DNA from 3 places in the Phocaeicola sp. RTP21359st1_B8_RTP21360_211022 genome. Region 3 is predicted to be linked to each of the others. Evidence: riboswitches for the same ligand, from Rfam matches in the RefSeq annotation. Region 3 holds a riboswitch; each other region holds the start of a gene.
What was found. Region 3 has a riboswitch for cobalamin ahead of AB5062_RS03335 (carboxypeptidase-like regulatory domain-containing protein). Riboswitches for the same ligand answer to the same signal wherever they lie in the genome.
Positions count from the first base shown of each region.

Region 1: another riboswitch for cobalamin. It lies ahead of AB5062_RS13335 (TonB-dependent siderophore receptor); the one in region 3 lies ahead of AB5062_RS03335 (carboxypeptidase-like regulatory domain-containing protein).
Region 2: another riboswitch for cobalamin. It lies ahead of AB5062_RS04440 (DUF4465 domain-containing protein); the one in region 3 lies ahead of AB5062_RS03335 (carboxypeptidase-like regulatory domain-containing protein).

Region 1 is NZ_JBDFXP010000024.1:20,918-29,095, forward strand. Features, by position in the region: gene AB5062_RS13315 (FadR/GntR family transcriptional regulator) at 1-568, opposite strand, end outside; gene AB5062_RS13320 (prephenate dehydrogenase/arogenate dehydrogenase family protein) at 1,071-1,844, shown strand; gene AB5062_RS13325 (hypothetical protein) at 1,907-2,080, opposite strand; gene AB5062_RS13330 (alpha/beta hydrolase) at 2,082-3,053, opposite strand; cobalamin riboswitch at 3,316-3,543, shown strand; gene AB5062_RS13335 (TonB-dependent siderophore receptor) at 3,609-5,630, shown strand; gene AB5062_RS13340 (YncE family protein) at 5,664-6,752, shown strand; gene AB5062_RS13345 (helix-turn-helix domain-containing protein) at 6,917-7,156, shown strand; gene AB5062_RS13350 (ATP-binding protein) at 7,144-7,767, shown strand; gene AB5062_RS13355 (ABC transporter substrate-binding protein) at 7,769-8,178, shown strand, end outside.
Region 2 is NZ_JBDFXP010000006.1:60,108-68,285, forward strand. Features, by position in the region: gene AB5062_RS04435 (hypothetical protein) at 1-3,662, opposite strand, end outside; cobalamin riboswitch at 3,754-3,942, shown strand; gene AB5062_RS04440 (DUF4465 domain-containing protein) at 4,099-5,058, shown strand; gene AB5062_RS04445 (PKD-like domain-containing protein) at 5,112-6,920, shown strand; gene AB5062_RS04450 (hypothetical protein) at 6,922-8,178, shown strand, end outside.
Region 3 is NZ_JBDFXP010000004.1:173,918-182,095, reverse strand. Features, by position in the region: gene AB5062_RS03360 (threonine-phosphate decarboxylase) at 1-449, opposite strand, end outside; gene AB5062_RS03355 (cobyric acid synthase) at 442-1,932, opposite strand; gene AB5062_RS03350 (cob(I)yrinic acid a,c-diamide adenosyltransferase) at 1,932-2,507, opposite strand; gene AB5062_RS03345 (cobyrinate a,c-diamide synthase) at 2,504-3,832, opposite strand; gene AB5062_RS03340 (putative transporter) at 4,068-5,756, shown strand; cobalamin riboswitch at 5,890-6,096, shown strand; partial or broken gene AB5062_RS03335 (carboxypeptidase-like regulatory domain-containing protein) at 6,149-6,463, shown strand; partial or broken gene AB5062_RS03330 (hypothetical protein) at 6,450-6,497, opposite strand; gene AB5062_RS03325 (TonB-dependent receptor plug domain-containing protein) at 6,500-8,178, shown strand, end outside.

The DNA of each region.
Region 1 (8,178 bases), on a different contig from region 3:
TAGGCTCAAGAAACCTTTTGAATTTATCCTTTACAAATACCATCACCGGATGAATGATCTCCTGAAATTCCCGGATAGTCTTATTTCCGGTAATCTCATAAAGTTTAGCATGAAAAGTAAATTCACTTATAGGCGCATACTCATTATTTTCAAACACAATACCCAAACGCACTATTTCTTCTAATTCCACAATATCTTCAGGTGTAATATTCCGAAACAGATCACTACATATACCTATTTCCAAAGCTATCCTAAAGCCAAGTATATCAAATAATGAATCCTCGCTCAAAATACGAGGGTCAACCACCCGCTTCATTCCACCTAAAATAGAAGGTTCTGTCAGAATCATCCCTTTCCGGGTACGTGTTTCTATCATCCCCATCATTTTTAAACGGCTCAAAGCTTCACGTAACACACTACGTGCCACCCCTAGAGCAGCCGCCAAATCCAACTCATTGGGAATAGAATCTCCTATACGCAAATCATGCTCACGAAAATAATTCAGCAAGCTGTCCTCAACCTGGTCAACTAAAGTTACAGCCTGATTATGAAGTTTCAAATTATACATCTGACTGATATTTAAAGTTAGCGAATTCAATTTATCTTATTTGTCTGACAAATAAATATATTTTAAGCTTTAAGTACAAGAAAGACAGTTACCAGTTCATTCACCTTTAACCATGTTTAAGCAAAGGAGAGCAATATTATTACATTTAAACAAATGAAAAGTCTATGAGGATTCTTCTAAATCATAAGACATGGAGAATTTCTCATCAAGAAAATACAAAAAAATCTTTTTTTTGATTTGCACCTTAAATAAAAGTATTACTTTTGCCCTCAAATTTAGAACAAAAAGAAATCAGGCTTATGAATTTGTTTACTTATACATATTATTCTTATTATTACTTTTACTTCGGCAAGAAAGTAGAGTGGGAATTTGTATGTATGAAATAACAGATAATAAATACTGAAATTGAAAAAGATACGTTGGATCCCGCTCCTAAAATGGATGCGGGATTTTTTTGTAACACTATAAATTTAGGACATTAATAAATAAACATAGAAAGATTATGAGAATTCTAATTTTAGGAGCCGGTAAAATGGGCTCCTTCTTTACCGATGTATTGAGCTTCCAGCACGAAACCGCTGTATTTGATGTAGACCCGAAACGCCTTCGTTTCGTTTACAACACCTACCGATATACCACACTCGAAGAAATTGAAGAATTCAAGCCCGAACTGGTTATCAATGCGGCAACCGTGAAATATACGCTGGATGCTTTTCACCAAGTATTGCCCGCTCTCCCCAAGGATTGCATCATCAGCGATATTGCCTCGGTAAAGACCGGACTGAAAGAGTTTTATGACCAATGCGGATTCCGTTATGTATCTACCCACCCCATGTTCGGTCCCACATTTGCCAACCTTGACAAACTGAGCACCGAAAATGCCATCATCATCAGCGAAGGCGACCATCTGGGTAAAATCTTCTTCAAGGACTTATACCAAAACCTTGGTCTGAACATCTTTGAATATACCTTTGAAGAGCACGATGAGACAGTGGCCTATTCGCTGTCCATCCCTTTTGTTTCCACTTTCGTTTTTGCGGCAGTAATGAAGCATCAGGACGCTCCCGGTACTACTTTCAAACGCCACATGAAGATAGCCAAAGGAGTATTGAACGAAGACGACTACCTGTTGCAGGAAATTTTATTCAATCCCCGCACCCCTGCACAGGTAGAAGGTATCCGTACAGAATTAAATGAGCTGTTAGATATCATCAACAAGAAAGATGCTGCGGGGATGCGTGCCTATCTTAGCAAGATTCGAGAAAAGATTAAATAACGCATCAGTATAACATAGAAGAGGATGTCAAAGCTTCAACAAGACTTTTGGCATCCTCTTTTTTATTTTATCCATAAAGATGGCTTATCAACATACGACACAACAGCCACACCATCAGATGCTCTGCCGCATAACACCAACCAGACAGGATTGGGTGCCGGACCGAAATGAATCTCCCTCAACGGTGCATCACACGCAGGGCATTTCAACGGCAAACGTTTCTTTATTTCTCCCATATCATTTCAGTTTTTTCACAAATGTACTGACAGAAGCTATCAAAGTACTGTTCACCGGCAGAGAAGGATTCCCGTAAGTAAGCATCTGCTGCTGTACGGCCTTTGATTCACAATCTTTCAGCACATGGTTCATCTTATCAATCAAAAGCAGTTCGGCAGCCGGGCAACCCTTTTTCAGAAGTTCGGCATCCTCCACCGAAACCTGAATATCATTTTTACCCTGAACAATGAGGACCGGCACTTTGACGGAAGCAATCACCGTCCGGGGATTATACTTGAACCAGGAAATCAAATAAGGCTGGACAGAAGCCCGATACAATGATTGCAGATAAGCCGGCACGTCACTCACTTCCTTGCCGTTTTTCAAGGACCCGTTAATGGATGCCACCTCCTTCCGCACCGCTTCCGGATTCTGTTGAGCAGCCACTTGCGCCTCTATAATCTCGTAGGCAGGACGCCCCGCACCGGCAACCGAGATATAGCCTTTCACCTTCGGCCGGTTCTGACAGGCCAGCATTCCAATCAGTGCCCCTTCGCTATGTCCTGCCACCGTGATTGTCGTAAAACGTTTCTCTTTCGCCAAGTAATCAATCCAGCCCGTCACATCATTCACATAATCTTCAAAACGAAGTTTCGCTTCCTCCTTACCTGCCGACGCACTGGTTCCTATCCCCCGCTTGTCAAAGCGCAAGGAAGCGATGCCGTTTGCCGCCAAGCCTTCCGCCAGAAACTTCAACGAATTATTCCTCAAATTGCCAATGGCTGAATTACCATCCATATCCGTAGGTCCGGAGCCGGCTATAATAAGCACCACCGGACAGGTTTTCACCCCACCGGGCAAAAGCAGTTTTCCTTTGATTTGTCCTTCCTTGGTGTTCAGCACCACATTTTCTTCCAAAGGAAGCACTTGTGCCCGACAACAAATACCGCACAGGAAAAATAAACCGGCTAAAATAAAATTCAAGTGTTTCATCTATTACGTATTTTAAGATTATCCATTTAACAAATATAGTGATTGTATTGAATAAAGCAAATCAATATTTGAATGTTGTTAAGCATCAGTTTTATTTTATTCAATACTATTCTATTTTATCTTCAACATGGATAGAATCAAGTCGTTTTGTCACTAAAAAAAGAACCGTTATACACGCCTACTTTTGCTGGGAGAAAATAAATCTGTAACTAATTAAAAAAAGGATTTTTTATCATTTCCCTTTTCTTATTCATCCAAACAAACTATCTTTGCCATGTTTTGTTCCGCGTACCTCCGACTGATGCGAGGAAGCGGATGAAAAGGGAATCAGGTGCAAGTCCTGAACAGTCCCGCTGCTGTAAGCTCCATCTACCCCTATAAGGGGATAGGTTTACTTATCCACTCACGCCACTGCCTGTATATATAATAAGGTGGGAAGGCAAGTAAACAGGAGTAAGTCAGAAGACCTGCAAAACGTAAAGTCATCGACCGTCGCTTTCGAGGAAAGAGCAGCGGTAAGAATGCGGTATTTATTCATTAATATGTTTTTTTTAAATGAAAGGAAATAACCAGGCTTATAAGCTATGGCTTTGTCTGCTTTGCAGCTTTCTCCTATTGCCGCTTGAAATACAGGCACAGAAGAAAGGAGATTCCATCACCGGAAAAGTGCATAAAATAGATGAAGTTACGGTTACAGCAAGACGTCCGCCTGCCAAAATAACAACCGGCAGCCCTGTACAACTTATCAACAAGGAAGATATAAAGAACTTGGGGTTACAGAATATGGCAGATGCCGTAAGGCGTTTTGCCGGAACCAACGTCCGCGATTATGGAGGCATAGGCGGTCTGAAGACCGTTTCCGTCCGCAATTTAGGAGCTGCACACACAGCAGTCAGCTATGATGGAGTAGTCGTCAGCAACAGTCAGGCAGGACAAATCGATATCGGGCGTTTCTCCCTCGACAATGTATCCTCTCTTTCATTGGCAATCGGACAAGATGAGAATCTGCTGCAACCGGCCCGTCTGTATGCTTCGGCAGGAGTACTCAGCATTGAAACGGAGAAACCCGTCTTCGAAAATGGTAAATCCTCCCTGTCACAAATACAAATCCGGGGAGGAGCCTTCGGCTACATAGCCCCATCCATACGCAGATGGCAGAAGCTGGGAGAACACACCGGTCTGTCAGTCGATGCTTCCTTTATGCGTGCCGACGGTAATTATCCCTTCACATTGGAAAACGGAAAATACATCACTCAAGAGAAAAGAAACAATTCGGATATTCATACATGGCAGGGAGAGGCGAATCTGTTTCATACTTTCCATGACGAAAGTACACTGGATGTGAAAGCCTATTATTTTTATTCCGAACGCGGACTGCCCGGTGCTGTCATTCTATACAACCCGAAGGCAGAAGAACGTTTGTGGGACGAGAATTTCTTCACCCAAGCCCGTTATAAGAAAACCTTCTCCCCCAAATGGACTTTGCAGGCGCAAGCCAAGTTCAACCATTCTTGGAACAAATACGAAGATACAGACGTGAAGTATGAAAACGGAAAGCAGACCGACATCAACCGTCAGGACGAATATTATCTGTCCGCCGCCGTGCTTTATCAGCCCGTCAAAGGTCTGGAATTATCGCTCGCGCAGGATGGATTCATCAATACCCTTCACACCAATATCAACGACAGCCCCAACCCGGTGAGATATTCCTCGCTCACAGCCCTCAATGCACGTTACCAATGGGGACGTATCAAGCTATCGTGCACATTGGTGGGGACTTTCATTACGGAAGAAGTAAAAGCAGGGAATACTCCCGACGACCGGAAACGCCTGTCGCCCACCCTGTCCGTTTCCATTCAGCCATGGAAAGAAGAACAATTATACGTCCGCGCAATGTATAAGAATACGTTCCGCGTACCTACCTTCAATGACCTTTATTATCTACGCATAGGAAATACCTCCTTACGCCCGGAAAAGGCACGCGAATACAATATAGGTGTCACTTGGAACGGCAAGCCGTTTCCGTTCACCGATTTCCTTTCTGTCACTCTTGACGGATATTATAATGAAGTAACCGATAAAATAGTTGCCTTTCCCAGTACTTATGTATGGAAAATGCAGAATTACGGCACGGTACATATCACCGGCCTTGATGCGACAATGGCTACTTCCATACCGGTCTGCCCTAACATAAACGTAGGATTAAGCGGCAACTATTCCTGGCAAAAAGCCATAGATATGACAAATCCCGATGCCAAGAATTATAAAGACCAGCTGCCCTATACGCCTCAGCATAGCGGCAATGCTTCGACCACCATCGAAACTCCTTGGATTAATGTGGGTTACAGCCTGACAGGGGTCAGCGAACGCTACTATATGGCACAGAATATACCGGTGAATAAGATAGACGGTTATGTAGAACATACAGCCACTTTATGGCGGGAATTTACAATGAAAGGCTGTCACCTCCGCCTTCAGGCAGAAGTTATCAACCTCACTGACAAGCAATATGATGTTATCAAATATTACCCCATGCCCGGACGTTCCTGGCGCATAACGGGAGTATTAAGATTTTAAACAATATAAATGTCTAACTTTTAAAGATTAATTATGAAACTAAGAAGCTTATTTTTTGGAACACTGTGTATGTTAATGCTGGGTGTTTCATTCACCTCATGTAGTGATGATGACGATGACAGCAAAAAAAACGATGAAGGTTCGAAGGTGGAATTGCCTGAAAACCGTGTCTACATTTTGAATATGGGATCTTATCAAAAAAACAATGCCGGCATCACCTTCTATGCTCCGAACAAATCCCTAGATGTCATTGATGACATTTTCTTCAAGCAAAACAATGCCAAATTGGGCGATGCAGGACAAGATATGATAAGCTACAATAACCATATCTACGTGGCTGTGTATGGTTCAAAATACATCACCAAACTGAATGAGGCTTGTGTAGAATTGAAACGCTATGAATTTACAGATGAACAAGGACAGCCACGTTGCATGGTTGCCGAGAATGGAAAAATCTATGTAACCCTGACTAGCGGCAATGTAGCGCGTTTGGATGCCAATACATTAGCCTTCGAAAAGATGGTTGCTGTCGGTAAAAATCCGGAAGGCATTATCGAAGAAGATGGAAAACTGTATTTGGTAAATTCAGGATTCGGCTACGATAACCGTTTGTCTATTATTGATATCAACACATTTGATAAAGCAGAAAACATTGAAATATTCCAAAATCCGGAAAAGATTCTGGAAGCAGGAGACAAACTGTTTATTCAAGGTTACGGCAGCAATGACTATAACAACTATCCTTATCCTGTAGTTCTCTTCGACCCGACAACCAAGACGTATAAAGAAATAGGCAAAGGCGTCTATATGGCAGAACATGACGATATAGTATATGTCATCTATTCCGAAACGAACTATGCAGACAACACTTCCACACACACATTATACTCTTACAATGCCAAGACCAACGAGAAAGTAGAAAAAGCATTCGTGCAAATGCCCGAAAAGCTAAAGACAAGCATCATTACCATGTTGAGCATTAATCCTGAAAATGGAGATTTCTACATTGGCGCAGGAGATTATACCACCAACGGAGACATCTACCGTTTCAAGAAAGATGGTACTTTCATTGAAAAGTTCGAATGTGGCATAGATCCTAAAGCAGCCGTATTTATTGACTAACCAATGAAACAATTTTCTCTCTTTATTCACCTGATGCTTTCAGTCTTGCTTTTTTCCGCCTGCGGCGGAAGGAGCAAGACTTTGCAATTTCCCTTATAACCATAAAGCTTTCCTCACTTTTTTACCGTACATTTGTATACGTAGTCAAATACAGACCTAGAAAAATGGACAGCAAAGAATTACAACTCATTATAAAATGTGGAGAAACCAGTACGGTACAGTTCAAAGAACGCTTTCCCAACCAAGACAGTATTGCCGCCGAAATGGTAGCTATGTCCAATGCACGGGGGGGGGGAATGATACTCTTCGGCATAAAAGACAAGACGGGAGAAATCATCGGCCTGTCTTATCAGGAATCACCGGCACACTGCCCGAATTATTTGAAAAGGGAATGTCTTTTCTGAAAGCAAACCTCCATAATATACAGGCAGGACAAGGATTTAATTCTATCGGGAAACTGGAAATATCAGAAGTGGCATTAGAAGAAATCTTGCAAAATGCCTTGGTACATCGCGATTATACGCGCAATGCACCGATAAGATTACTCATTTTTGATAACCGTGTAGAGATTATCAGCCCGGGATGCCTTCCCGATGGGCTGACTGTGGAAAGTATCAAACTGGGAAGCGCCGTAGTACGCAATCCTTTCATTGCCAATTTCTGTGCTAAAACGATGCCTTATCGTGGTCTGGGCTCAGGGATTATACGTGCACTTCAAGAAGAACCGAATATAAAATTCATCAATGAGCCGGTAGGAATGCAGTTTATTTCAGTAATAAACAGAATCGCTGATGAGGGAGTAAATGAAGGTGAGGGAATAAATGAGGGAATAAACGAACTTGAAAGCCTTATCCTCACCTTCTTGAAAAAGAAACCCGGTGCAAAAGGATATGAAATTGCAGAATATATCCAAAAAGGAGCTGCTACGACAGAGCGTTATTTAAAATCACTGAAAGATAAAGAATTAATAGAATACAAAGGTTCCCGTAAAACCGGCGGATATTATAAAAAATAACATGAAACAAGTAATCCTATTCATCTTCTTGCTTGCCCTTCTTTCCTCCTGCGGCGGAAAAAGCAAGACTGCTTCTGTAATAGAAGCAGAAGAAACAATCTCTTTGCGTTATGCAGAGAACCTCAGCCTGTCTGCAACCGAAGACTATACCATTGCCCGCCTGCGCAATCCTTGGGATACGACCCGGATACTGCATACCTACGTCTTGGTTGACAAAGAAAAGTCCCTGCCTGCCGACTTGCCCGAAGGGACACTTGTCCGCACGCCATTGAGCAAGGCTGTTGTTTACTCATCCGTACATTGCGGATTGCTCAACCAGATTGGTGCTTTGAAAAGTATTGGAGGAGTCTGCGATTTGAAGTATATCAAACTGCAAGAAGTGCAGGATGGCTGCCGCACAGGAAGCATCGC
Region 2 (8,178 bases), on a different contig from region 3:
GTGGAGGTAAGGTCGAAGACCGTGGCATAGGCCACATACCAGATGACAGGCGTATCGGAAGTCCCCTGCGTGCCGTCCACGTAGAAGAAATGGGTGCTGGAAAAATCGGCGGTGCCGCACACGACCTTGTAGACGTATTCTTTCCAGTCGCCCGTGCCGGCGTTCGACGTAAGCCACCGGTGCGAACCTCCCGTGCCGACGCTGTTCGTCGCCCAACAGAGATTTCTGCCGGCGGGGATCTTGGCGATAATGCGGGCGACGAGCACCTTGCGGTAACCGCATTTCGCCCCGAAATAGAAGCCTCCGTTGCGAGGGCTGGCACTGCCGCTGGTCTGGATTTTCAGGACATACTTGCTGTCATTGGGTGCCGTGGCATCCTGCTGCCGGGTAACGGTCACCATACCGTTCTGGGAGTTGTTGTAAACCACGACACCGTTGTTTCCGTTCCAGAAAGTCGGGTCGCGGTAGAGCATCTTCCCGAACGCCATGGCCGAAGCGAGTTCCTGCGCCGTCGTGATGCCCGTAGTCCACTGGGCGGATACGGATGCGGCAAAGGTAACCGTGCCGGCGGCATTCCATGAGATATTACCCGAGGCTATGTGCCCAGACCCGTCGTTGTTCAGACTCCATTTCGTGGAGTTGGCGATAGATCCGTCGCTGCCCAGCGAGATGTTGTTTTTCCAGATATGGTTGTGGTCGAAGGCCCACCCCGCGATACGGTTGTATACCTCCTTGCTGCCGCTTTTGGTATAGTTCACCGAGAGGCAGAAGTATTCCAGATTGTCCCATGACATCATCTGAAGACCTATGAATCCGGTCTTGACACTGTTGCCGGATGCCGCCACCTGCCCGAGGACGATATGCCCTGCATTGCTGCTCTGATACCACGTAAGGCATATACCCAGCGGCTTGTAGGCTCCCGTGTACCAGTAACCGCTGCCCGTGGAGGCGGAACGGATTTGCAACGGGATGGCACCCACAGCTCCGACGTTCCCTATGGTCATGTTGTCACTGCCGATGGAGAAACCGCCGATCTTGCCCTTCGTGAACGTGCAGCTGAGACCGTTGATGTAATCGGTATTGATAATGGACGACTTGATACCCACGGCATCGAGTTTCGAGGCGCTGATGCTGCCCGCGGCGATACGGTCTGCCGAAAGTGTTCCCGTCTTGATACTGCCGGCATCGATCGCCACGGCGTTGACCTGCGCCGCGGTAAGGGTGCCCGTGTAAATCCCTGTCGAGCCGATATAGGTCAGCGGGTGCGCCGCAAGCGTGCTGTCCGTGCTTTGCGCCAGAGCAATGAACCGATGGCGGCGGATCTCCTCCTCGACGGCAGCCGTGAGGGTGCGCGGCGCGGGGGCATAGGCTTGTGTGGAACCGCTCTGGAAGATAAGGTCGTTGCCGTAAGCGATTTGCGGAGCTGCCGGAATCGGCGAAGGACTATAACTGCTGCTCTCTATCGGCTGGTCGGAGTAGAGGTGGTACACGGCACCCGTATCGCCGCCGCCACGCAGGAAGACGGCGAACATGCAGTAGTTGCCGCACAGCTGCGCCCCGGCGAACATCCGGCAGTAGGTCTCGGAAAGGTCATAGATATCCCATGAATAGGCAATGCCACCCCAACCGCCGAAGTTGGTTTTGATAAGTACGATCAGACCTCCTTTGTGCGTGGATGTGTTCCACGAGACCGGAGCCTGCTCGGCATATCCCCGACGGACGAGAATGGTACGTTTGATGTTCTGGTCGCCACCTTTGAAAACGACTGGATAATAGGTCGCTTCGTCGCCGTTGATGATGAGTTTCTTGTAATATCGATAGCCGAAGTTCGTAACCTTGGCCGCTTCGATGTCGTTCTTCCATTGCAGCGATACGGAAGCCCCGAACGTAACGTTCCCGGCAGTGTCCCATGCAATGTTGCCCGAGGCGATCTGCCCCGAACCGTCGTTGTTCAGTTTCCATTTCGTGGAGTTGATGATCGAGCCGTCGCTGCCCAGCGACACGTTGCCCTTGCGAATGGAAGTCGTGTCGATCGTCCAGCCGGCTATGCTGTTGCTCGAACCCAGCTGTGCCACGCAGTACCCTGCACTGTCCGTGGTATAGAGCCCGAAGTCCGTGTCGCTGTTGTAGTAGAGCTGCACCCGCTGCCCGCTAGCGACACCCGAATTGGCCCCGTACACCGCGATGCGTCTGTTGCCGCTGTCTATCGAGATATGCGTGGCAGTGAGGGCCGAAGCCCCGATCATCCAGCCGCCGATTTTTCCTTTGGTGAAGGTACAGCTCAGGCCGTTGATATAGTCCGTGTTGATGATGGAGGACCTGATGCTGGCGGCATCGAGCTTCGAGGCCGCTATACTGCCTGCCGCTATGCGGTCGGCGGAGATGGTTCCTGCGGTAATCTGCGAGGCGGTGATACTGCCGGTATAGATTCCGTCGGCCGTGATCTTCGTCAGCTTGGGATAGCCGCTGCCGCCCAAAGCCGTGGTGAGGGAGCCGATAGGTGCCGTCCACAAGGCACTGACCGTCGAGGCGAACGTGACGTTGCCCGAAGCGTCCCACGCGATGTTGCCGCCCGCGACCGCTCCGGCTCCCGAGGCATCCAGCCGCCATTTATAGCCCCGGATACCGTTCGAGCCGAGCGTAATGCTACCTGCGGCAGAGGTGCAGCTCCCCACAGTGTTGTTCTTCGTACCCCGGTAAAGGGAGTCGGCATCCACCGTCCAGCCGCCGATTTTCCCTTTTGTAACGTTCAAGGTCAGAGCTTCGATGTTTCCGGCGGTAATCAAGGAGGCTTTCAACGCCGCCGTGTCGATGCGTGCCGCAGCGATAATCCCCGATGTGATCTGGGAAGCACTGATGGAAATCGTCTTAATCGTATCGGCCGAGAGTGTTCCGGTAAAGACGCCGTCCTTGTCGATGTAGGTCGCACCGACCCAGTTCAGACTCACTCCGCTGCCGAACTCGACCTTGCCTGTCGTGGCGTTATACCTGACATACTGGTCGCCATAACCCAACTGGGCGTTACCGCCGTTATCTACATAGAAGGTTTTGTAGCCATCCCTAAATCCATAGATGCCGTTTACCGCCTCTGCGGCGATCGTTCCCGAGGAGGTCTTCGTATTGAGTGTAAACGAGCCTATGGCTATCCCGGAGACGGTGCCGTCGCTGTTTTTCGTGCCCGCAAAGAGTTTGGGGGTGATGACCGTGTTGCCGTTGATGAGCGTCTTACCCGTATTCCACTCCTTGACCCAGTCGAGCATGTCGGCATCGACCCCGTCCTTGCCCGGGATACCCGCCTTGGCTTTCGACCAGACGAACGACAGATGATAGACAATACCGGAAATTGTCACGGGAATATCTATTGTTCCGTGGTCGGCGAGGGTCGTCGTACCGGCGGTGATAACGTAGGTTAAGGTCTTCGTGCCGTTATTGACGGTAACGGATGAGAATCCCGCCGGCTTACCCACCGCACCGATGGTAAAGGCCGTGAGTTCCTCGTCCCCGCACATCACCCGTACGGTCGAGGTGAGAGTGACGGACGAGAGAATCTTCCCCGTGTCATCCGCGGGGAACACGTATTCACCCAAAGACTGGGTTATGGTATACCCGTCCTTCTGGACATAGATGGTCGCCTGTCCCCGGGCGATGAGAATCTTTGCCATGAAACCTTTTTCTGAAAGTATAGTGCGGAATGATTCCGGCAGGTTGCGGATTTTTTTTCGTGTAAATGATATTATTATAAAAAATATTTGTATTTTTGTAATTGGAAATGGTTCCGGGCGGTTCGCCGCCACGGATGAAAAGGGAATCCGGTGAGAATCCGGGACAGTACCCGCTGCTGTAAGTCCCCTCAAGGTTGCCGCAACCTGCCACTGGTGTAATGCTGGGAAGGCGCGACGACTGGGACGAGTCAGAAGACCTGCCATGACCGGAAAAGGATTTACACCCGCGGGAGAAAATCGGGTTGCGATCAGATACGGAATGCCGTAGGAGTCATTCTCATATTTGAAGACAAACATAATCCCGTTCGTGTAAACCTGCGCGAACGGGATTTTTTGTGTTTGTTAAAAATATGTTTTATTAAAAAACAAGTAAGCTATGAAAAGAAATTTACGCTTTCTGGCGGGAGCTTTCCTGTTGACGGCAACCGCCCTGTTCACCGGCTGTAATTCAGACGATGACTTTTTGATGAATCCTCAAACTGATTCAGTAACTCCCGAAACCCGAGCCAACTTTAATGATGATGGCACTACAACCATTACATTCGATGACTTCGATGAAACATTCATGGCGGTTTCGCCTAAAGCAGAGAACTACTACACGCTTTATGGATATACTGCAGAGAACCAAATCAGGGAAATATACGATCCCGATTTTGTGTTTGTCTCCGACATGAATACTGTAACCAATTCTTATGGAGCGTATACTGAATTTTCCAGTGGTGCCATTGCGTTGTCGAAATACAATTATCGTTCTGATTCTGCTGCCGGCAAGACTTCTGGAACTAATTGGTGGTATACTTGGGAGAATCAATGTAGTGTCTATAATACAGCATCCACAGATGGGGCCAATACAGGGGCAGGTCACAGCGGTTCCAATTTTGCTGTTGTATACGGCTACTCTGATTTCGGAAATACGGAGTGGATGGCCAAACCTGAATTCTATTTTGACTCCCCTCGCAAATTCAAGGGTTTATGGTATTGTAACACAGCATATACCTATGGTGTGATTATAAATGGTAATCAGTTCGGAACATCGGGTGTTGCAACACCGTTGAGTAATCTGAAAGATTCTGACGGCAACAATATAGGATATTTCCAAGTCAACATCGAATGTTATGACGTAGATGGAAATTTGATCACCACTGTATCGAAATTGTTGGCCGACTACCGATATGATAAACCAACAGTGTCCCCCGTAACTACATGGACATATTGGGATATTAATGTAGCGGATGTGCAAAGTGTAAAATTCAATTTTGAAGGATCTGATGTCGATCCTATATATGGACTCAATACTCCGGCGTATCTTTGTATAGACGACGTTACAATAGAATAACAATTTAATATAGTTTGGCATAGAACTGATTTCAGTTCTATGCCCTTTTTATTATGAAGGCTTTCATATTTAGTATTCTTGTACTTTTGTTTTTTATTACAAGCTGTAATAAGAACGATGTAATTACTGAAGAAATAAAACAAGCTCCTATAATTGAACTCGATAGTGAGACTGGCATTTACACTATCAAAGTTGGGCGTGAACTGACAATTGCCCCGACATATAAATATGCGAATAATGCACTTTATGCATGGACAGTAGATGGAAAACTTCTTTCATCTGAATCAATATTGAAGTATACATGGAATCAGGAACAACATCTATATATCAAATTGCGAGTTGATACACCAGAGGGTTATGCGGAAGAAGAGTTAAAAGTAGAAGTATTGGAGTTAACTCCACCTACAATTTCAATCATAATCCCCTCTAAAGGATTAAAAGTGCCTCAAAACACGGATTATATTTTATCTCCAGATATTCAACATGACGATCTTGAAAATTTTAGAATTGAATGGGTACGCGATGGAGAAATCGTCGGAACAGAAAAAGCATATACGTTTCACGAAAAAGAACTCGGTACATATTCGATAACAATCCGGGCATCCAATATAGACGGAGAAACAATCCGTGATTTCGACGTAGAAGTTGTGGAAACAATGCCTTATTCCGTACGGTTTCCGACACCATCCTATACACAAACTTCTACGGATCGTTATACTTTTGCAGGGCGTCCTGTATATTTGCGGCCTTTGCTGGAATATTTCGATTATCCACAGTATCAATGGCAGGTCAATGGAAAAATTATGGAAGCCGCTACCGACAGGGTTTTTAAATTCACGCCGACGACTCCTGGAGAATATTTCGTTGCTGTTACTGTTACAGAAAAAATGCCCAACACACAGCCACTTTCACGTAACATAACACGTAGTAATACTTCAATTACAACGACAGTTAAGGTTATTTGTGAAGAAAAAACGGAACAAGAACGCTATCGGCAAGCGACAGCGACAAGTTCAGGTATTTGGGATAAGGTTTATGAATTCATTCCTGCTCCCGGACAGTTTATTAATGAGTTATCCCAAAATACCGGATTTATAGGAAATGAAACGACGCCCCAACAAGCCATAGAGTATGCAACGAAACGATTGAACAAAAAAGCGCATGTTTCACTGGGATCTTTCGGTGGTTATATCATCATCGGTTTTGACCATAGTATTGCTCCGAGTGGCCGAGAATACGATTTTGCAATACAAGGAAATGCTTTTAACAGTTCGAGCGGTGGCTCAAATGAGCCGGGCATTGTTTGGGTAATGCAAGATATAAATGGCAATGGCCAGCCAGACGATGAATGGTATGAATTAAAAGGATCTGAAACCGGCATCGATGGTACAATACAAGACTACGAAGTAACTTACTATAGACCTGCACCCAGAGCACATACTCCGTGGGTAGATAGTGAAGGTAATTCAGGTTCTGTCGATATGAATGCATACCATGGCCAAGAATATTATTATCCCAATTGGATTAAAGAAGATAGCTATACATTATATGGGACGCGTCTGACTCCTCGCAACAATCAAGATCCCGTTACAGGATATTGGGCGAATAACGCTTATGAGTGGGGGTATGTGGATAATATGGGTTCAGATAATCTGGTAGGAGGAAATGTCATTGATGGTAGCGGTCAGCGCAACGGATTCAAAATAGCCAATGCAATATATCATGACGGGACTCCAGTAAAATTGCAATATATAGACTTTATCAAAGTTCAGTGTGGAGTATTATCGAAAAGTGGTTGGCTTGGAGAGATATCCACAGAAGTATTTTCATTTGAAGACTTATCAATAACTAATAATCAATAATATGAGACAGTTTTGGCTTTTACTATTCATTGCCCCATTTCTTTTTTTATCATGTTCAGAAGATAATCAGACTCCAGAAAGTCCTGCTGATGCCGATGACAATTTTATCACATCAGTCGTGATGACTGTGGCAAGTCAATCCTATACAGCGGAAATAATTGACAATATAATTACCATAACAGTTCCATATACTGTTTCGTTAAATAATGCTCAAGTCGAATTCAAATACACATCCTCGGCAACAATTATTCCCGATCCGGCAAGCATTACTGACTGGGATACGGAACGAACGTTTCGTGTAACCTCTTACAATGGAGAAGCGAATGATTATACATATAAAGTCATTAAAGACGAGATTCGCTATGAAGGGGATGTGGAATTGAAGACAACAGCGGATGTTACGGCTTTCATTGATACGGACGTAACGGTTATCAAAGGTGATTTGATTATCGGGTCGGATGCTGAGGATGCAGAAGAATTGTCGGATATCGCCGCATTAAAAATATTGAAGGAAGTCGAAGGAAACATCATCATTCGGAAAAGTTATGTTGGACAAGATCTTACGGGACTTGATAATATCACTTCAATTGGAGGTTTGCAAATAGGAACTGAAACTGCCTTTGCGACCAACAGTAAATTGCAGATGGTCAGTATGAGATCTTTGCAGCATATTACTGGCGACATCGTTGTCTGCAACAATCAAGTAGCATATGTGCAATTCGACAACCTTGAAACGATTGATGGAAATATAATATTCAGGACTTCATCTCTACAAAGTTTTGAATTCCCTAAATTAACCACTGTCGTAAAGGATTTTGATCTCCAGTGTCTGACAAGTGACGGAGAACCAGGAGGAGAAATCACATCTTTGAGAATTCCTGAATTGACAAAAGTAAACGGTCGCTTAGGGGTTAATAATTTAGGCAAAATGATTTCTTTGGAATTTCCGAAATTACAAGAAGTTGGAAGTGTGGATTTTGCTTCTATACCGATTCCGTTGGAGACCCTTTCATTGCCGGAATTATCGGTAGTAAACGGCGACCTTAATCTCGTTTCCAGTTATATTGCGTCCGATGCTTTTACATCTACGGGAAATAATAAATTACAAGAAATAGATGGACTGTCTAACTTGTCGATTGTTAAAGGCACATTGACAATATCTAAATTCCAAGTCTTGAAAAAATTGCCGGATTGGAGTAAATTAGAACAACTCGGAGGACTGACCTTGCTGCGTTTATTGGAGTGTTCTGATCGAATT
Region 3 (8,178 bases):
ATACAGGCTGTCAAGACTTCCTTCTCCCTAAGCTCTCCTGTGGGATTATTAGGATTACATAACCATATCAACCTCCCCCTATCCGGCAAACGGTTCAAATTATATATAGGAACCACTTTATGACCATGCAGACGACAAGCATCCGCATATTCGCTGAAAGTGGGCATCAAGATAGCCGAAATCTGATTCCTGAATGTCTGAGCTATTAAATAAATGGCTTCCGTAGCCCCATTGGTCACACAAACCTCTTCAGACGAAAGATGAAACCGTTCCGCTAAAACCTTTTCCAACGAATAAGGTTCCGGTTCGGGGTACGTACGGATACTTTCCATCTGCTGAAACAAATGTTGATGTAATCCGCTATGGTCTACATGATTATATACGTTTGAACTGAAATTTATCTTTATTGCTTTATACTTATAAGCATCATCACCATGTCCTTCAATCATTCCCACTCATTATTTGGTACAACAAAGGCAGATTAAGATGACTGCGTACATGCTCTGCCAATTTATCATATTGTTCTTCTTTATAAGTCCGGTAATCCAACACCGTATGACACTCCAGTTTTTCTGCGTATGGTTCCAGCAAATAATCTATAAATGCCTGATTATCCAATATTCCATGAATATAACTTCCCATACATTTTTGGTTTACAAAACAACCGTCCTCTCCACCGTCTTCCAGTTTATTCAAAGGAACTACAGCCTCCCCCGGAACCGGGCGGGTTTCTCCCATGTGTATTTCATATCCTTGGCAAGTTTCCGCATTCTCAAGAAAATGAAAATTCACCTGCCGCGTCACCTTCTCCCCTTGCATCGTAGTAATGACGGGAAGCAGTCCCAGTCCCGGCAATTGACGGATCTCTCCCTCCACTCCTTCCGGATCGTGAATCTCAAGTCCCATCAATTGGTATCCCCCACAAATTCCCATTACAGTAACCCCTTCCCTATGCGCACGTAGGACAGCTTGCGCCACCCCGTTCCGTCTCAACTCATACAAGTCATCCAAAGTGCTTTTGCTGCCAGGAAGCAGAATAATATCAGCTTTGGCCAGATCTTCCGTATTATTGGTATAATAAAGGTGCACCCGTTCATCCCGTTCCAATCTGTTGAAATCTGTAAAGTTTGAGAGATGACGCAACAGAACAACTGCTATGTTTATTTTGCCTTCCACGGCTTGCATCCGTTTATAGTCCAAGCCTACGGAATCCTCTTCCTCAATATGTATATTTCTATAATAAGGTATTATTCCCAAGACAGGAATACCACATAAATCCTCCATCATCTTCACACCAGACTCAAACAAACGGATATCCCCTCTGAATTTATTAATGATTACTCCTTTTATACGTTTCTTGTCCTCAGGAGTTTGTAACATGACCGAACCATAGACACTGGCAAATACTCCTCCCCGGTCAATATCAGCTACCAAAATCACATCCGCATCCGCATAACAGGCCATCGGCATATTCACCAAATCAGTATCCCGCAGATTTATTTCGGAAATACTCCCTGCTCCCTCCATTACAATAGGGTTATAACGTGCGGCAAGACGGTCAAAGGCTGCGTTTACCTCCTGCCTCAGCTCTTCACGTCCCTCCTTGCGAAAATACTCAAAAGCGTTACGATTACCGATGGGACGACCGTTTAATACCACTTGCGAAGTATGATCGGAACTGGGTTTCAACAACAAAGGATTCATGTCCGTATGACAAGGGACTCCAGCCGCTTCGGCCTGTACAGCTTGTGCACGCCCTATTTCCAACCCTTCCGGAGTGGCATATGAATTCAGTGCCATATTCTGTGCCTTAAAAGGTGCCGGTCGATAACCGTCCTGTTTAAAAATGCGGCATAATGCAGCAGCGATGACACTTTTGCCAACATCACTGCCTGTTCCTGCCAACATAATCGGGTGTAAATTCTTTTTCATCACTCTTTCTTCTTTCTTTTATATGCAAAGGACTGCCACTTTTCTTCCGTCCAGTTCTGTTGTTGCATCTCATAACGGGCCATAACAAAAAACAAATCGGACAGCCGGTTGATAAACCGAAGAATTATCTCCGGTAACGGATCTTGTTTATGCAAAGTCCATAATCTCCGTTCAGCCCGGCGTGCCACCGTCCTAGCAAACTGCAGCTGCGCTGATACCGGCGTTCCTCCGGGAAGGATAAAGGAACTATTATCCTCCATCTGTTCCATCAATGTATCCATTGCTTCCTCACAAAAAGAGCATAAATCATCAGGCAAGATATTAGGATTCCCTTCACGGATAGTTGATGGTGTAGCCACATGGCTCATCACTGCCATCATGTTTTTCTGAATTGAAAAAAGCAAGGATTGCCATTCGTGCTCCTGAGGTAAAAACGAACGCACAATTCCTATAACAGCATTCAACTCATCAATACATCCATTAGCTTCAATGCGGATATCATCTTTAAAAACCCGCTCTCCACCATGAATTCCTGTCATGCCCTTATCTCCGGTTCGTGTATAAATACGTTTCATACTTTCCATAATTTCAAGATATCCGTTTCCCCCCAATATAGATGAGTATATCCGGCTATCACGTTTTTATATCTATAAAGCGGGGTACTCACTTCCATTCCTCTTGCCGTAAATTGTTTTGCTACAGAAGGCATAGCGTCAGGAGCAACAACATTGGAATAATGAAATTCATGCCCGCGAAGCTCCATCCCTTTATATTCTATACGACGATACCCTAGATGAAGTCTGGCACCCACCATGGTACAATCCAAAGGCAAAATACCCGTCATGGCATATGCAGTCCCTCCCTGGCGGGCTGTCAAGGAACGGGTGAGAAACATCATACCTCCACACTCGGCCAAAATTTTCCCCCCCTCCTCTGCATAAGTTCTTAATGCTTCCATTAACTTTTTGCGCCGATGTAGTTGACGGGCGAACAATTCCGGATATCCTCCGGGTAAATAAACCAAATCAGCATCCGGCAAATCACTACCATATACAGGACTGAAATAAGTAATGCTTCCTAGCGCAGACAAGCGGTCTATGTTTTCTCTATAGATAAAGTTGAAAGCCGGATCCCGCGCTATGGCTATCTTCATCTTTTTAGCAGAAGGAGTAAAACTTTCCACCCCTGTTTCTGAACTATAAGGCAATGTATACCGACACGGGAAATTACGATGACAAATACTCAGCAGCTTATCCAAATCCACATATTTTCCAACCAATTCCGCAGCCTGTTCTATCAAGGTGTTCATGGAACGTTTGGCTGTCAATGTCAAACCCAAGTGCCGGGATGGAATTTTCAACCCTTCTGTCATAGGCAGATATCCCAAACATTCCACTCCTGCATCAACACAAGCCTCACGTAAATAAGCGAAATGAGAAGGAGATGACACTTGATTGAAAACAATACCTGCAATCTTCACAGCCGGATTAAAATGCTTGAAACCATAAATTAACGGAGCCACAGAATAAGCTGTAGAACGCGCACTTACTATAAGCACTACAGGGATATTCAACAATCTGGCTATTTCAGCACTACTTCCCTGCATTCTTTGATAACCGTCAAACAATCCCATCACTCCTTCGGTTACACATACATCGGCTCCATCTCCATATTTATTATACAGATGTTGTACATGGGTATTTGATGCCATCCAAGTATCCAAATTCACCGACTCATGGTCAGCAGCCAGCGTATGAAATTGTGTATCAATATAATCAGGACCACATTTAAAAGGCTGTACCCGCAGACCTCGTTTGTGCAATGCCCGCAGCAGCCCCATCGTAAAAGTCGTTTTTCCGCTTCCCGATGTAGCGGCCCCTATGAGTAATTGTGGCTTCATTCTTTAGTATTTCTTTAAAAACGGATACAAAGATAGTGCAAATTGCAAATTATCGAAATTAGAATAACAGATTAATTCATAATTCCGACATATCAAGTAAATATCCTTAGAAAGCAATTAAAGTTTTATGGTTTATCAATTAAATAAGCTACCTTTGCAGTCATTTTTGCCAGAATGACAGCTATACAACAATGATAAAATTGATACTATAAATAATTAAACTAGATAATGAATTATGGAACTTTTTAGAAATCTCTTTGAAGGGTACCCTAATTTATGGGGCGGCGGAGTAGCACATTCCGTACTTATTCTTTCACTGGTCATTGCTTTCGGCATCATGTTAGGAAAAATAAAAGTGGCAGGTATCTCATTGGGAGTAACCTGGATACTTTTTGTAGGAATTGTATTCGGTCATTTCAATCTGAACCTGGACGAACATCTGTTGCATTTCTTAAAGGAGTTCGGTCTGATATTATTTGTCTACTCAGTCGGACTACAAGTGGGTCCCGGTTTCTTCTCAGCATTCAAGAAAGGAGGGTTCACACTGAACCTGCTTGCCATGATGGTTGTATTTTTAGGTGTGACCATCACCATTATACTCCATTTCATAACAGGTGTCCCCATTACCACAATGGTAGGAATTCTTTCTGGAGCTGTAACCAATACCCCGGGACTAGGTGCCGCACAGCAAGCAAACAGTGATCTGAATGGTATAGACGCTCCCGAAATAGCACTGGGATATGCCGTAGCCTATCCATTGGGAGTAGTAGGGTGTATTCTCTCCCTGCTGGCATTGAAATATATCCTGCGCATCAACACAAAAACCGAAGAAGCCGATGCGGAACGGGGATTGGGGCATCTACAAGAACTGACTGTACGCCCTATCTCACTAGAAATACGCAATGAAGCCGTAGAAGGTAAAACAATAAAAGAAATCAAGCCATTGGTAAACCGTGATTTTGTGATTTCACGCATACGGCATTGTGACGGAGACAGACAAACAGAACTGGTGAACTCCACTACAGTATTTCACATACACGATGAGATTCTTGTTATCGCCAATCCGATAGATGTAGAAGCTATCACTGTCTTTTTTGGAAAACAAGTGAATGTGGAATGGGATTTCCAAAACAAACAACTTATCTCCAGAAAAATTCTGATCACCAAGCCTGAATTGAACGGTAAGACATTGGCCCAACTAAAAATCAGGAATAACTTCGGAGCAAGCATTACCCGTGTAAACCGTTCGGGTGTAGACCTTGTGGCCACTCCCAACCTGCAATTGCAAATGGGTGACCGGGTGAAGATTGTGGGTAGCGAACTAGCTGTAGCCCATGCCGAAAAGATTCTAGGTAATTCCATGAAACGTTTGAATCATCCCAACCTGATCCCTATTTTCTTAGGCATCGCATTAGGGTGTATTCTAGGAAGCACTCCTTTTTTATTCCCCGGTATCCCCCAACCGGTAAAACTGGGACTGGCAGGAGGCCCCCTTATCGTATCCATCCTGATAAGCCGTTTCGGACCACATTATAAACTGATAACCTATACCACCATAAGTGCCAATTTGATGGTACGTGAAATCGGTATCTCGCTTTTCCTTGCTTGCGTAGGATTAGGAGCCGGCAAAGGATTCATCGAAACAATCATTAACGAGGGTGGATATGTATGGATAGCATACGGCGCCATTATTACGCTGCTGCCTTTACTGATTGTAGGTATAATAGGACGATATGTTTATAAACTGAACTATTACACCTTGATCGGAGTATTGTCCGGAGCCACCACCAATCCGCCCGCATTAGCCTACTCCAATGATTTGACCTCTTGTGACGCTCCGGCAGTGGGTTATGCCACCGTTTATCCGCTTACCATGTTTTTACGTGTACTCACAGCACAAATATTAATATTGGCACTTGCCTGATCCCGCCAGAATTATTGCAAATTCATATTACCGTAGGAGTGAATCTAATTCACTCCTACGGTTCAAAATCCCCCACCTCTTTCAAAAGCAACCATTTTTTCATTAATCTTAAAACATATATAAAATAATTGCCTACCTTTGTGCCCGATTTGGTGATATAGGCAGCCTTTCTCTGCCTGTATAAAAGGGAATTCGGTTATAGAATCCGAAGCAGTGCCCGCTACTGTGAAACCCGTCTGATGAAAAGCAATTCTCACCAAGCCACTGTTTCTTTTGCCAGAAATGGGAAGGCGCTTTTCAGGGTGAAGCCAGGAAACCTGCCAAGTCCGAACATAGATAATCATGCTCTCCCGGGGTCAGGAAAGTGAATTATTAATTCTTAAATTCTTTCGATGAAAGTAAAGTTATTATTGACAGCAATTACTTTAAGCTGTCTGGCTATTGACGTACTGGCACAAGTCAGTATCAGTGGAAAGATTGTGAGTGCCGATACCAACGAACCTATAGTGGGAGCTAATATCCGTATCGATCAAAGCCTTTCAGGATGCACCACAAATGGTAAAGGCGAGTTTTCCATCAGCAATCTCCCTGATGGGAAACACGTATTAAGAATCACGCATGTCAGTTACACACCCAAGTCTATCACGACAAAAGGAGGTGAAAAGAATCTTCTTATCAAGCTACAAGACAGTTTTACCAATATAGGCCAGGTAGTAGTAACCGGTACAGGAACACACCACCGCATGACGGACAGTCCCGTGCCTGTTTCCGTTATCACTGCAAAGGATTTAAGTAATGCCAGTGTAACATCGCTGGACGAGGCCTTACAAAAGCTGACCCCGTCTTTCTCAAGTATGACCAACGGCATGGGGACAACATTGAGTCTGAATGGATTGCCTGATGATTATTTCATTTTTCTGGAAAATGGCAAACGCCTGTATGGAGATGACACCTATGCTCGAATCAATGTTGCCAAAATCAAACGTATTGAAATATTGAACGGCGCTTCTTCCGCTCTTTACGGAACAAATGCTATCGGAGGAGTTATCAACATCATTACTGATGATGCAAAAAATGCTATCAATGTTTCCAGCGATACCCGTTATGCCAGTAAAGGACGTTTTACCCAGTCCGTAAACATAGATGTCAATACCGGCAAGTTCGGCTCCTACACCTCTTATCGCCGTCAGCAGGCCGAAGGATGGCAACTGAATCCATACGAGGAGAACTCCAAAACTCATGAATTGGAAGAAACCGGGAAAGTAGCTTCTACAGGCTTCTATGCAAATACTGTCAATCAAAAATTCACTTTCGATGCTACCGACAAACTCTCTTTTTATGCCCGCGGCGGATATTATGACAACAAGACACGCCGCCCTTATGAAGCATACGACTACAACATATTGCATGAAACCTTTAATTATGGCATTGGTGCCCAATACATGATAAATAAAGGGAATTATATTACCGCAGACTGTTACGCCGATCATTTTTCTTCCTCTTATTGTTTTTTTAAAGACAATAAAACCTATAATGGAAAAGCAGGTGAAGAGCAAGTGCGCAAACGGACCCGTAATCACAATCTTAGCATAAAAGGTATTTTTAAATTAGGTAACCGGCACAAACTTTCAGTCGGCACAGAATATATCGTTGATGTCTTGAAAAGTCAAACAGACAATATAGCCAAAGAAGATGCTTATACACTGGCCTTGTTTGCACAAGATGAAATAAAGTTACTGAGAAACCTACAGGCTTTGATTGGTGTACGTTACATTTATCATGAAAATTTCAAAAATCATGCCACTCCCAATGTAGCACTGATGTATAAACCCGGCAAATTCAATTTCCGTGCCTCCTATGCAGCAGGTTTCCGAACTCCTACCCTGTCTGAACTCTATGCCACTGACATAGCTAAAAAAAATGACAGGTTGACAATAGGTAATTTGGATTTAAAGTCGGAAAAGAATAATTATTTCTCATTGAGTGCAGAGTATGTACATGAGCGTTTTTCAGTATCAGTCAATGCTTTTTATAATAATATTCGTGACATGATAGATTATAATACGATTGCCACGGGAGATAAAGCTATGGAGCAATATGGTCATAAGGAAGTTCGTCAACGTGATAATATAGCGGAGGCTAAAGTCCACGGAATCAATGTATCCGCCAATGCATACCTAGGTGCCGGGTTCAATTTAAGCGGAGGATACACTCATCTTAATACCCAAGATGTGGAATTGGAACAACCCATCGACAAAAGTATAAAAAACGCATACAATATCAATGCCCAATGGGCGCATTCATGGAAAATATATCGGTTGAATATAAATTTGAACGGCCGTATCAACAGCAAGCGTTTCTCTAAAAGTTACGGTTATGCTCCCGAGTATCAATTGTGGAATTTAAACACACGCCATTCTTT